DNA from 3 places in the Streptomyces sp. NPDC093097 genome. Region 2 is predicted to be linked to each of the others. Evidence: riboswitches for the same ligand, from Rfam matches in the RefSeq annotation. Region 2 holds a riboswitch; each other region holds the start of a gene.
The links. Region 2 has a riboswitch for cobalamin ahead of cobN (cobaltochelatase subunit CobN). Riboswitches for the same ligand answer to the same signal wherever they lie in the genome.
Positions count from the first base shown of each region.

Region 1 (3,269 bases), on a different contig from region 2:
CTCGCCCGCGGCGGATCCCTCCCCCGGATCCGCCGCGGGCCCCAGGCACCCTCAGCTCACGAGGACGACGTCGCGGGCTGTCCCGTCGCGCACACGGCCGGCCCGGTGTGCTCGCGGCCGACCGCCCCTTCCGGCCCGTCTTCCGACGCCGCCTCCTCGACGCTCTCTCCCGGGTGCATGACCTGCACGTCACGCAGCAGGCCGTCCACCAGGTCGTCCACGTCGAGGCGCTTCTCCACCGAACGCAGGTCGGTCAGACCGGCCCGGAGCGTGACCCGGGGCGGCGCGAGGAGCTGGCAGCAGTCCTCGTCCGGCAGCACGGAGATCTCCGCGGTGCCGATGGACCGGGCCTCGTCGATGATCTCCTGCTTCTCCCAGCCGACCAGCGGCCGCAGGACCGGCAGGGTGGCCGCCTCGTCGACGGCGGCCATGTTCGCCAGTGTCTGGCTGGCCACCTGCCCCAGGCTGTCGCCGGTCACCAGCGCCTCCGCCCGGAGGCGGCCCGCCAGCGCGGAGGCCGTGCGGACCATCAGCCGCCGCTGCGCGACGACCTGGAGCCGGCCGGCCCCCGCGATCGCCAACTGCTTCTGCGCATGGCCCAGGGCGATGACATGCAGCCGCCCGCCGGGCTGGTAGCGATTGAGCTCACGGGCCAGGGCATAAGCCTTGTACAGCGAAGCGGCGTTGGTGTACGGCGCGCCCGTGAAGTGCACGAAGTCGCAGCGCAGCCCCCGGCGCATCGCCCGGTAGGCCGCCACCGGCGAGTCGTACCCGCCGGACAGCAACACCAGCGCGCGCCCACTGGAACCGACCGGCAGCCCGCCCTGGCCCGGAAGACGGACCCAGGAGACGTAGCTCTCCTTGTGGTCGATCTCGACCGAGACCCGTACGTCCGGAGCGGAGAGGTTCACCGGCACCGGCCCCAGGGCCGCAAGGACCCGCGCCCCGAGAAACCGCTCGAACTGCGAGGAGGTCATCTCGAAGTCCTTGTTCCGGCGCTTGACCCGCACCGCGAAGGTGATCGCGGGCCGCTCGGCCCGGGCCCCGGCGACCGCGCCCACGACCGCCTCGGTGATGGCCTGGACGGTGCTCGGGACGCGCAGGGCCGGCTCCACCGCGTTGAACCCGATCACCCGGCGGGCGCGCTCGACGAGGACGTCCTGCGGGACCTGGCCACCGAGCACGGTGATGTTCTGCAGGGACTTGATCCAGGTGGAGCCGCCGACCCCGCGCAGCGCGCCGCGGAGGTTGTCGTGCAGCCGCTCGGTGAAGCGGTGCCGGTTGCGGCCCTTGAGGAAGATCTCACCGTGTTTGAGCAGGACGCAGTACCCCTCCGGGCTCGGTGTCCTGAGGGCGGGAAGGGCGGAAGCGCTTGCTTCACCGGGCACGAAACTCTCCTTCGCGAGTCGTCGTGAGAACCGGCGCCGGACCGTGCACGCGAGGCGGGCCCCGCGCACCACCAGGCACGGCGGGGCGGAACCGCACCACTCGCTCAACGGCCCCGCGACCGGGACGCTGTGGACGTGTGCGCGGCGATCTCGTGATCTCACCCCGCACCGGCAGTGGCAGGTCTTCGGACTCGTGGGCACGTACCGAAGGACGGGACACCTACTGACCGTCGCTTCCCAGGCACCCTGTGTACCCAGTGCTCGATGACGGCGGTCGTTCCCACATACCGCTGCGAGGCAGTCCCGGATTCCCACCGGGTTCCCTCTTGCGACACCCCGCCTGGAGGACGGGGCGAACCAGCTGCCGGTACAGGGTAGACAAGGCGGCACGCGGTCCGTGAATCCAGCGAGGGCTTTGGGCGGCTGAAGGCCGTCCGAAGCCCCCGCATACGGAAGCGCGCCAACGCGACGTCCGTTTCCTGCCAGCACTCGCCCGTGCGCCGAGCCAGCATGAGCACATGACCAGGTACACCGTGCTCCCCGTAGACCCGGCCGTCCTCAAGGAACTGCGGATCGCCGATGACGCGGGCCGCCCCTGCGCCCCGTACACCGTGACCGACGACGACGCGGGCTCCCCGCTGCGCTGCTGCCTGCGCCCCACCAGGCCCGGCGAGCGCATCGCCCTCGTCTCCTACGCCCCGCTGCGACGCTGGGCCGCCGCCGGCGGGGCCCTCCCGGGCGCCTACGACGAACAGGGCCCCGTCTTCATCCACGCCGAGGAATGCGAGGGGTTCACCCCCGGCGACGGCTACCCCTTCGATCGGCCGGGCGCCCTGCGCACCGTGCGCCGCTACGACGCCCGGGGCCATATCGCCGGCGGACGCCTCCTGGAGATTCCGGCCGACGCCACCACCGGCTTCGACGCGGCCTTCGACGAGGCGTTCAGCGACCCGGACGTGGTGCTCGTACACGTCAGGGCACTGGAATACGGGTGCTTCTTCTTCGAGGTGCGACGGCCCTCCACCGAGCCGCGGTAGCCGCCACGCCACCTGACCGGCCGGTGTCGACGGACCGGCTGTCCGAAGGGGACGGGGGAGTCCAACGTCCGGTTGCCGGACCGGACTTGGGCGTCAACGGGCCTTCGGCGACCGCAGTCGCCGGGTGGCCTGGGCCGCGTCCCGCAGCAGTGCCGCACTGTCCGCACAGGGACGGCCGTCGACGAGGTGGGGCCGGCCGGCGACGAGGACCGTGTCGAGGTGGGAGCGGTCCATCTGGAGAACGACGGTGCTGTAGGCGTCGTGGACGGGGGCCACGTCGGGACGGTCGGCGCGCAGCACGAGCAGGTCGGCCTGCTTGCCGGGGGTGAGGGAACCGGTACGGCCTTCCAGGCCGAGGCTGCGGGCTCCGTCGACGGTGGCCATGCGCAAGATGTCGCGGACGCCGACCGGGGCGGTGACGGGCCGCTGCTGGTGGTGCCAGGCACGGCGGGCGGCCTGATAAGCGCCACGCATCTGGGAGAACATGTCGCCGGAGACGGTCGTCTCGACGTCGGCACTCAGGCTGACCAGCAGGCCGGGAACGGCCTTGGCCGCATGCGTCATGGGGTAGCCGTGCCCCATGATCATTTCGATGGGGGCGGAGACGGAGACGCTGCCGCCGGCATCGGCGACGATCCGCAGTTCCTCGGCGCTCATGCCGTTGCCGTGAATGACGGTGGTGCCGGGCACGAGCGCGCCGATGTCACGCAGCCGGGCCGCGGAGAGGGAGCCGGAGAAGTGCCGCGCCGTGCGCAGGCCCAGGTCTTTGGCGAGGGCCGCGTTGGCACGCTCGGCGTCGTCGTCTCCGCCGGTCTCGGTGACCAGCGCCATGGTGACCAGTGCG
Region 1 covers NZ_JBIVOW010000005.1:370,252-373,520, reverse strand. Annotated here, with positions in the region: gene thiI (tRNA uracil 4-sulfurtransferase ThiI) at 57-1,388, opposite strand; cobalamin riboswitch at 1,547-1,765, opposite strand; gene ACIQE0_RS11845 (DUF1203 domain-containing protein) at 1,907-2,425, shown strand; gene ACIQE0_RS11840 (amidohydrolase family protein) at 2,519-3,269, opposite strand, start outside.
Region 1: linked by a shared signal. The riboswitch ahead of thiI (tRNA uracil 4-sulfurtransferase ThiI) and the one ahead of cobN (cobaltochelatase subunit CobN) in region 2 are both predicted to bind cobalamin.

Region 2 (3,269 bases):
CCAGTGCTCCTCCACGGACTCCCGCAGCTCCTGCGGCAGCGTGGCGTACCAGCGGCGGTAGTCGGCGGCCGGGATGCGGACCGGGTTGCGGGCCAACTGCTCCTCGGTCAGCCACTCCTGGTCATGGCCGCCGGCCTCGATGAGGGCGTAGATCAGCTCGTCGCCGTCGCCGGACGCGAGGCCCGGCACCGGCTCGCTGCCGAAGTCGTAGCCCTCGGCCTTCAGGCGGCGCAGCAGTTCGACGGCGCTCGCCGGGGTGTCCAGGCCGACCGCGTTGCCGATCCGGGAGTGCTTGGTGGGGTAGGCCGACAGCACCAGCGCCAGCCGCTTCTCGGCGGCCGGGATGTGCCGCAGCCGGGCGTGCCGGACCGCGATCCCGGCGACCCGCGCGGCCCGTTCGGCGTCCGCGACGTACACCGGGAGGCCGTCCTCGTCGACCTCCTTGAAGGAGAACGGCACGGTGATCAGCCGCCCGTCGAACTCGGGCACCGCGATCTGCGAGGCGGCGTCCAGCGGGGAGAGCCCCTCGTCGTTCGCCTCCCAGGAGGCCCGCGACCCGGTCAGGCACAGGGCCTGGAGGATCGGCACGTCCAGGGCGGCCAGCGCGCCGGCGTCCCAGGACTCGTCGTCGCCGCCCGCGGAAGCCTCGGCCGGCTTGGTGCCGCCGGCGGCCAGGACGGTGGTGACGACGGCGTCGACCGCGCGCAGTTCCTCGACCAGCTCCGGCTCGGGGGCGCGCAGCGAGGCGACGTAGAGCGGCAGCGGACGGCCGCCGGCGCGCTCGATCTGGTCGCACAGGTCGTGCACGAAGGCGGTGTTGCCGCTCATGTGGTGGGCGCGGTAGTAGAGCACGGCCACCGTCGGACCGGTCGCCTTTGACGCCGGCCGCTCCAGCGGGCCCCAGGACGGGGCGGTCGCGGGCGGCTCGAAGCCGTGGCCGGTGAGCAGGACGGTGTCGCTGAGGAAGCAGGCCAGCTGGGAGAGGTTGGCCGGGCCGCCGTGCGCGAGGTAGGCGTGCGCCTCGGCCGCGATCCCGACGGGGACCGTGGAGGCCTCCATGAGCTGGGCGTCGGGGGCCTGTTCGCCGGTGAGCACCACGACCGGGCGGGGCTGGTCCGCGGCCAGCAGCACGTCCAGGCCGTCCTGCCAGGCCCGCAGGCCGCCGAGCAGGCGGACGACGACGAGGTCGGCGCCCTCCAGGAGACCGGGGAGTTCGGCGACGTCGAGGCGGGCGGGGTTGGCGAGCCGGTACGGCACGGGGCCCGCGGCCGCGCGAGCGCTGAGCAGGTCGGTGTCCGAGGTCGACAACAGCAGGATCACGGCGCAGCCCTTCCTCGGGGTGTCCACGCCCCGGGTGGTCGTATGGACGGCGGGAGTTCCTGGCTCACCCGGCCGTGGCCGGGTTCACAGTGGCGGGACCGCGCCGGATTCTCACCGGGCTTCCTCCCTGGCGCCGTCGCTGGCGTCCGGCGGGTCAGCCGACCCGCCGACCTGCATAGTAAGGGCTGCGGGCACGCTGCGGGAGCGGGCGTCGGGAACCCGTCCCGCACGCCCCCTCGCCCCGGTTCCGGGTCCGGTGGCGTAGGTATGCTCGCCGCCATGCCGCCCTCCCCCTCTTCACGCCCCGACCGGGCCGGACCGCCGGTGCGGGATCGCGGTGACGCCTGCCCGGGAGCGCTGCGGCTGCACTCCGCCGCCGACGGCAGCCTCGCCCGAATACGGCTGCCCGCAGGGGACTTGACGTCTCATCAGGCCGACGCGCTGGCGGACGCCGCGGAGCGTCTGGGCGACGGCCACCTCTCGCTCACCTCCCGCGGCAACGTCGAACTCCGCGGTCTGCCCGACGACTGCGGCGGCCCCCTCGCCGACCTCCTCGCCGACGCCGGGCTGCTGCCGTCCGTACGCCATGAGCGGATCCGCAACATCCTGGCCTCGCCGCTGGCCGGGCTGGACCGGCACACCCCCTCCGACGTGCGGTTGTGGGCCCGGAGCCTGGACGCGCTGCTGTGCGCGAGCGAGCCGGCGACGGCGCTCTCGGGCCGTTTCCTCTTCGTCCTCGACGACGGGCGGGGCGATGTGGCGGGCCTCGGCGGCGATGTGACCTTGCTCGCAGAATCGGTCCGGCCGGCCGCGGCGGCCACCGCGTCCGCGCCGGGAGCGGCGTCCGGGCAGGGGGCGCTGCTCCGGGTCGGCGACGACCGGACGGCGCTGCGGATCGCGGCGGACGACGTCCCGCGGGCGGCGCTGACCGCCGCCGAGACCTTCCTGGCCGCCGCCACGGCGAGCGGCAGCGGCGCCTGGCGGGTCCGCGAACTCCCCGCCGCACGGCCGCTGACCGCCCAGGACGTCCACGGTGCGCTGCGGTCCGCGGGGATCTCCGCGGAGTACGCCGGGGCGCCCGGCCCGCGGCCGGCGGCGCCGTACCCGGACCCCACCGCGCCCGGCCCGGTCGAGGGTCCGGACGGCCGCCGCGCCCTCGTGGTCCTGGCGCCGCTCGGCCGGCTGACGGTGGCCCAGTGGCGGCTGCTGGCCGAGGTCGCCGCCGCGGACGGCTCCGGCGCGCTGCGCCTCACGCCCTGGCGCGGCATCGTCCTCCCCGGCCTGCCGGCCGCCGCGGCGGCCCGACGGCTGTCCGACCTCGCCGCCGCCGGGCTGGTCACCGACCCGGCCTCCCCGTGGCGCGGGGTCACCGCCTGCACCGGTCTTCCCGGCTGCGCCAAGTCCCTGACGGACGTGCGGAGCGATGCCGCGGCCGCCCTCGCCGAGGGCCTGACCGTCCCGGCGGACGGCCCCGGCCTGCCCGGTGGACTGCCCGTGCACTGGTCGGGCTGCGCTCGGCGTTGCGGTCATCCGCACGGTGCCTGGGTCGATGTCCTGGCCACGTCCGACGGGTACCGCACCACCGCGGTACGCCCCAACACCCTTGCCCCGCCGCCGGTTTCACGTGAAACCTCGCGGCCGGGCACCGTTTCACGTGAAACACCACCGCGGGATCCGGTGTCCCGCACCACGGCCGAACCGGCCCCGGTGCCACGGGAAACCGCGTCCCCCTCCGGTACGCCCCACCCCTCTTCCACCCCGCACTCCACGACCCCGAGGCCCCAGTGACCGCGTTCGACTACGAAAAGGACGGGGCGGCCATCTACCGCCAGTCCTTCGCCACCATCCGCGCCGAGGCGGACCTGTCCGGACTGCCCGCCGACGCCAGCCGGGTGGCGGTCCGGATGATCCACGCCTGCGGCATGGTCGATCTGGTCCGCGATCTGGCC
Region 2 covers NZ_JBIVOW010000026.1:34,723-37,991, reverse strand. Annotated here, with positions in the region: gene cobN (cobaltochelatase subunit CobN) at 1-1,320, opposite strand, end outside; cobalamin riboswitch at 1,353-1,504, opposite strand; gene cobG (precorrin-3B synthase) at 1,588-3,108, shown strand; gene ACIQE0_RS32960 (precorrin-8X methylmutase) at 3,105-3,269, shown strand, end outside.

Region 3 (3,269 bases), on a different contig from region 2:
ACGAAGGACCAGGCCAGCATGGTGACGGGGCCGGTGAGCATGCCCTTGACGGGGCGGCTGGTGAGGGACTGGGCGTAGGTCGTCCAGCGGACGGTCATGGGCGCGGGGCGGGAGAGGTCGCCGGCCAGGATCGGCGGGCGGACGTAGCGGGTGCCGTAGGACTGGACCCAGCCGTGCCGGGTGGCGAGGTAGCCGGTGAGCTGCTCGGCGAAGTACTGGACCATGTCGTTGCGTTCGGGCTCGCCGTGCACCAGGACGTCCAGGCCGGTCTTCTCCTGGAAGGAGATGACGTGCTGGATCTCGTCCTTGATGCGGTCCTCGTAGGCGGCGGTGTCGATGCGGCCGGCGCGCAGGTCGGCGCGGGCGGCCCGGAGCTCGTCGGTCTGCGGGAAGGAGCCGATGGTGGTGGTCGGCAGCAACGGCAGGCCGAGGTGGGCGCGTTGGGCGGCGGTCCGCTCGGCGTAGGGGTGGGAGCGGCGGGAGTCGGCGTCGGTGACGGCCGCGGTGCGTCCCCGTACGGCCGGGTCGTGGGTGATCGGGGAAGCGGCCCGGGATACCAAGTCGGCGCGGTTGGCCGCGAGTTCGGCGGCGATGGCGCCGGTGCCGTGGGTGAGGCCCTTGGCGAGGGCGGCGAGCTCGGCGGTCTTCTGGCGGGCGAAGGCGAGCCAGCGCCGGATCTCCGGTGCGATGTCCCGTTCGGCCGTCGCGTCGAGCGGGACGTGCAGCAGGGAGCAGGAGGCGGCCACGTCGACCTGGTCGGCCAGGCCGAGAAGGGTGCCGAGGGTGGCGAGGGAGTGGCCCAGGTCGTTGACCCAGATGTTGCGGCCGTTGACGACGCCGGCGACCAGGCGCTTGCCGGGCAGGCCGCCGGCCGCGGCGAGGGCGTCGAGGTTGGCGGCCGCGGCCTCGGTGAAGTCCAGCGCGAGCCCGTCGACCGGGGCCTTGGCCAGTACCGGGAGGGCGTCGCCGAGCCGGTCGAAATAGGAGGCGACCAGCAGCTTCGGCCGGTCGGTGAGGGCGCCCAGGGCGCGGTAGGCGCGTTCGGCGGCGGCCAGTTCGGCCGGGGTGCGGTCCTGGACAAGGGCCGGCTCGTCGAGCTGCACCCACTCCGCGCCCGCCGCGCGCAGGTCGGCGAGGACCTCGGCGTACACCGGCAGCAGCCGGTCGAGGAGCGTCAGCGGCTCGAAGTCGGCGGCCACGCCGGGGGCGGGCTTGGACAGCAGGAGGTAGGTGACCGGTCCGACGAGGACCGGCCGGGCCGTCAGGCCCAGGGCGAGGGCCTCCTTGAGCTCGGCGACCTGCTTGGTGGAGTCGGGGGCGAAGACGGTGTCCGGACCCAACTCGGGCACGAGATAGTGGTAGTTGGTGTCGAACCACTTGGTCATTTCCAGCGGCGCGGCGTCCTGGGTGCCGCGCGCCATGGCGAAGTAGCCGTCCAGGGGGTCGGCGGCGACGGCCGCGCGATGGCGCTCGGGGATCGCACCGACCATGACGCTGGCGTCCAGGACGTGGTCGTAGTACGAGAAGTCGCCGGTGGGGACCTCGCCGATGCCGGCTTCCGCCAGCTCCTGCCAGGTGCCGCGGCGCAGTTCCGCGGCGGTGGCGCGCAGGGCGTCCGCGGTGACGCGGCCCTTCCAGTAGCCCTCGATGGCCTTCTTCAGTTCCCGGTGGCGGCCCTGGCGGGGGTAGCCGTACACGGTGGCCCGTGCTGCCGCGGCTGCGGGCTTGGCGTTCACGGAGATCTCCTTCGCGAGATGAATCCCTGAGATCCCGGGGACGGGACGAGGACGCGAAGGGTGACGCACCGGACGGACGGACCTCGCACGGCGCGGTCACCCGACTGGTATGTACGCCGACCCGCCCTCGAGGTCACCGGGATGTCCGCGCACGGGTCGTCCGCGCACGGGCAGTTGGCAGGTCTTCGGACTCGCGGGCGCGCCCTCCTGAAGGAGGACACCTACTGGCCGTCGCTTCCCAGACCCGGTCGGGCCCAGTGCGTATGACGGCGGTCGTTCCCGCTCACCGCTGCGGGGCAGTCCCGGATTCCCACCGGGTTCCCTCTTGCGACGCTCCCGCCTGGCGGACGGGGCGAACCAGCTGCACCGCTCACTCTACGGGGCCCGGCCGCGGCGCGCAGGGTTCCGTCCATGATGTGGATCTTCCCTTCCCCCTGTTTCTTCCGGATTGCCGCTCTTTCCGGCGGGACGGTCGGATCGTCGATGAGGGCGATGCCGGCTCCACCGGTCCTGAACTGGGGGAGGAGCGAAGGCCGGTGGCTGGGCGTCAGGAACCACGAGCTGAGCGGATGCCTCATCAGCACCTCCAGGAACGAGGGGTTGCGGATCGCCCCTCCTGCGGCGCAGTTGCGGCGATCGCGCTGATACCGTCTCCGCCGAGGTTGGGGCACGTCGAGGGCGTGCCACGTACGGGGAGGACGACGCACCATGATGGGCCATTCGCATGCGATGAGCGGGGCACTGCTCTTCGCAGGCACCACACCGTTTCTGCCCCCGCTGCTGATGCACACGCATCTCCAGCCCCAGGAGATCCTGATGGGCACGGTGCTGTGCGCCGGTGCCGCGCTGCTGCCCGACCTGGACCACCACGACGGCACCATCGCCAACTTCCTCGGCCCGGTGTCCAAGACCCTGTGCCGCTTCGTGGCCTGGGCCTCCGGCGGCCACCGCCATGCCACCCACTCGCTGTTCTTCGTGGCCCTGATGACCGTCGGCAGCTGGGCCGGTGTGGAGTACCTGGGGCGGCCCTTCACCCTCGGGATGACCTTCTTCCTGCTGGCCCTCGCCGTGCGCGCGCTCAATCTCTGCCCGCCCGGCCACGGCTTCTCCGCCTGGGCCACGATCGTCGCGATGGCCGGCATCGGCACCGGCGTCATCGCCAAGTTCATCCCGTCGGCGCCCGGTTGGCTGCCGTACGCCATCGGGCTCGGCTGCCTGGCCCATCTGCTGGGGGACTCCATCACGAAGATGGGCGCCCCGTGGCTGTGGCCTCTGAGGAAGCGCTACGAGATCGTCATCATCAAGCACAGCGGCAACAAGCTGGAGACGGAGATACTGACCCCGATCATGGGCGTCGCCACCGTCGCCCTGCTCTGGTTCACGGCCTTGTCGCCGGACTCCTTCAGTTAGACCCCGGCCAGCCCCAGAGCCCCGCTTCCCAGCCCAGGCCCTGTCGTCGCACTTCCTTCCGGCGCCCGGAGGGAGGGCGACGGCAGGGCCTGGTGTCATGAACGGCCGATGCCGGACGCTGCC
Region 3 covers NZ_JBIVOW010000001.1:520,502-523,770, forward strand. Annotated here, with positions in the region: gene metE (5-methyltetrahydropteroyltriglutamate--homocysteine S-methyltransferase) at 1-1,736, opposite strand, end outside; cobalamin riboswitch at 1,895-2,113, opposite strand; gene ACIQE0_RS02130 (metal-dependent hydrolase) at 2,445-3,146, shown strand.
Region 3: linked by a shared signal. The riboswitch ahead of metE (5-methyltetrahydropteroyltriglutamate--homocysteine S-methyltransferase) and the one ahead of cobN (cobaltochelatase subunit CobN) in region 2 are both predicted to bind cobalamin.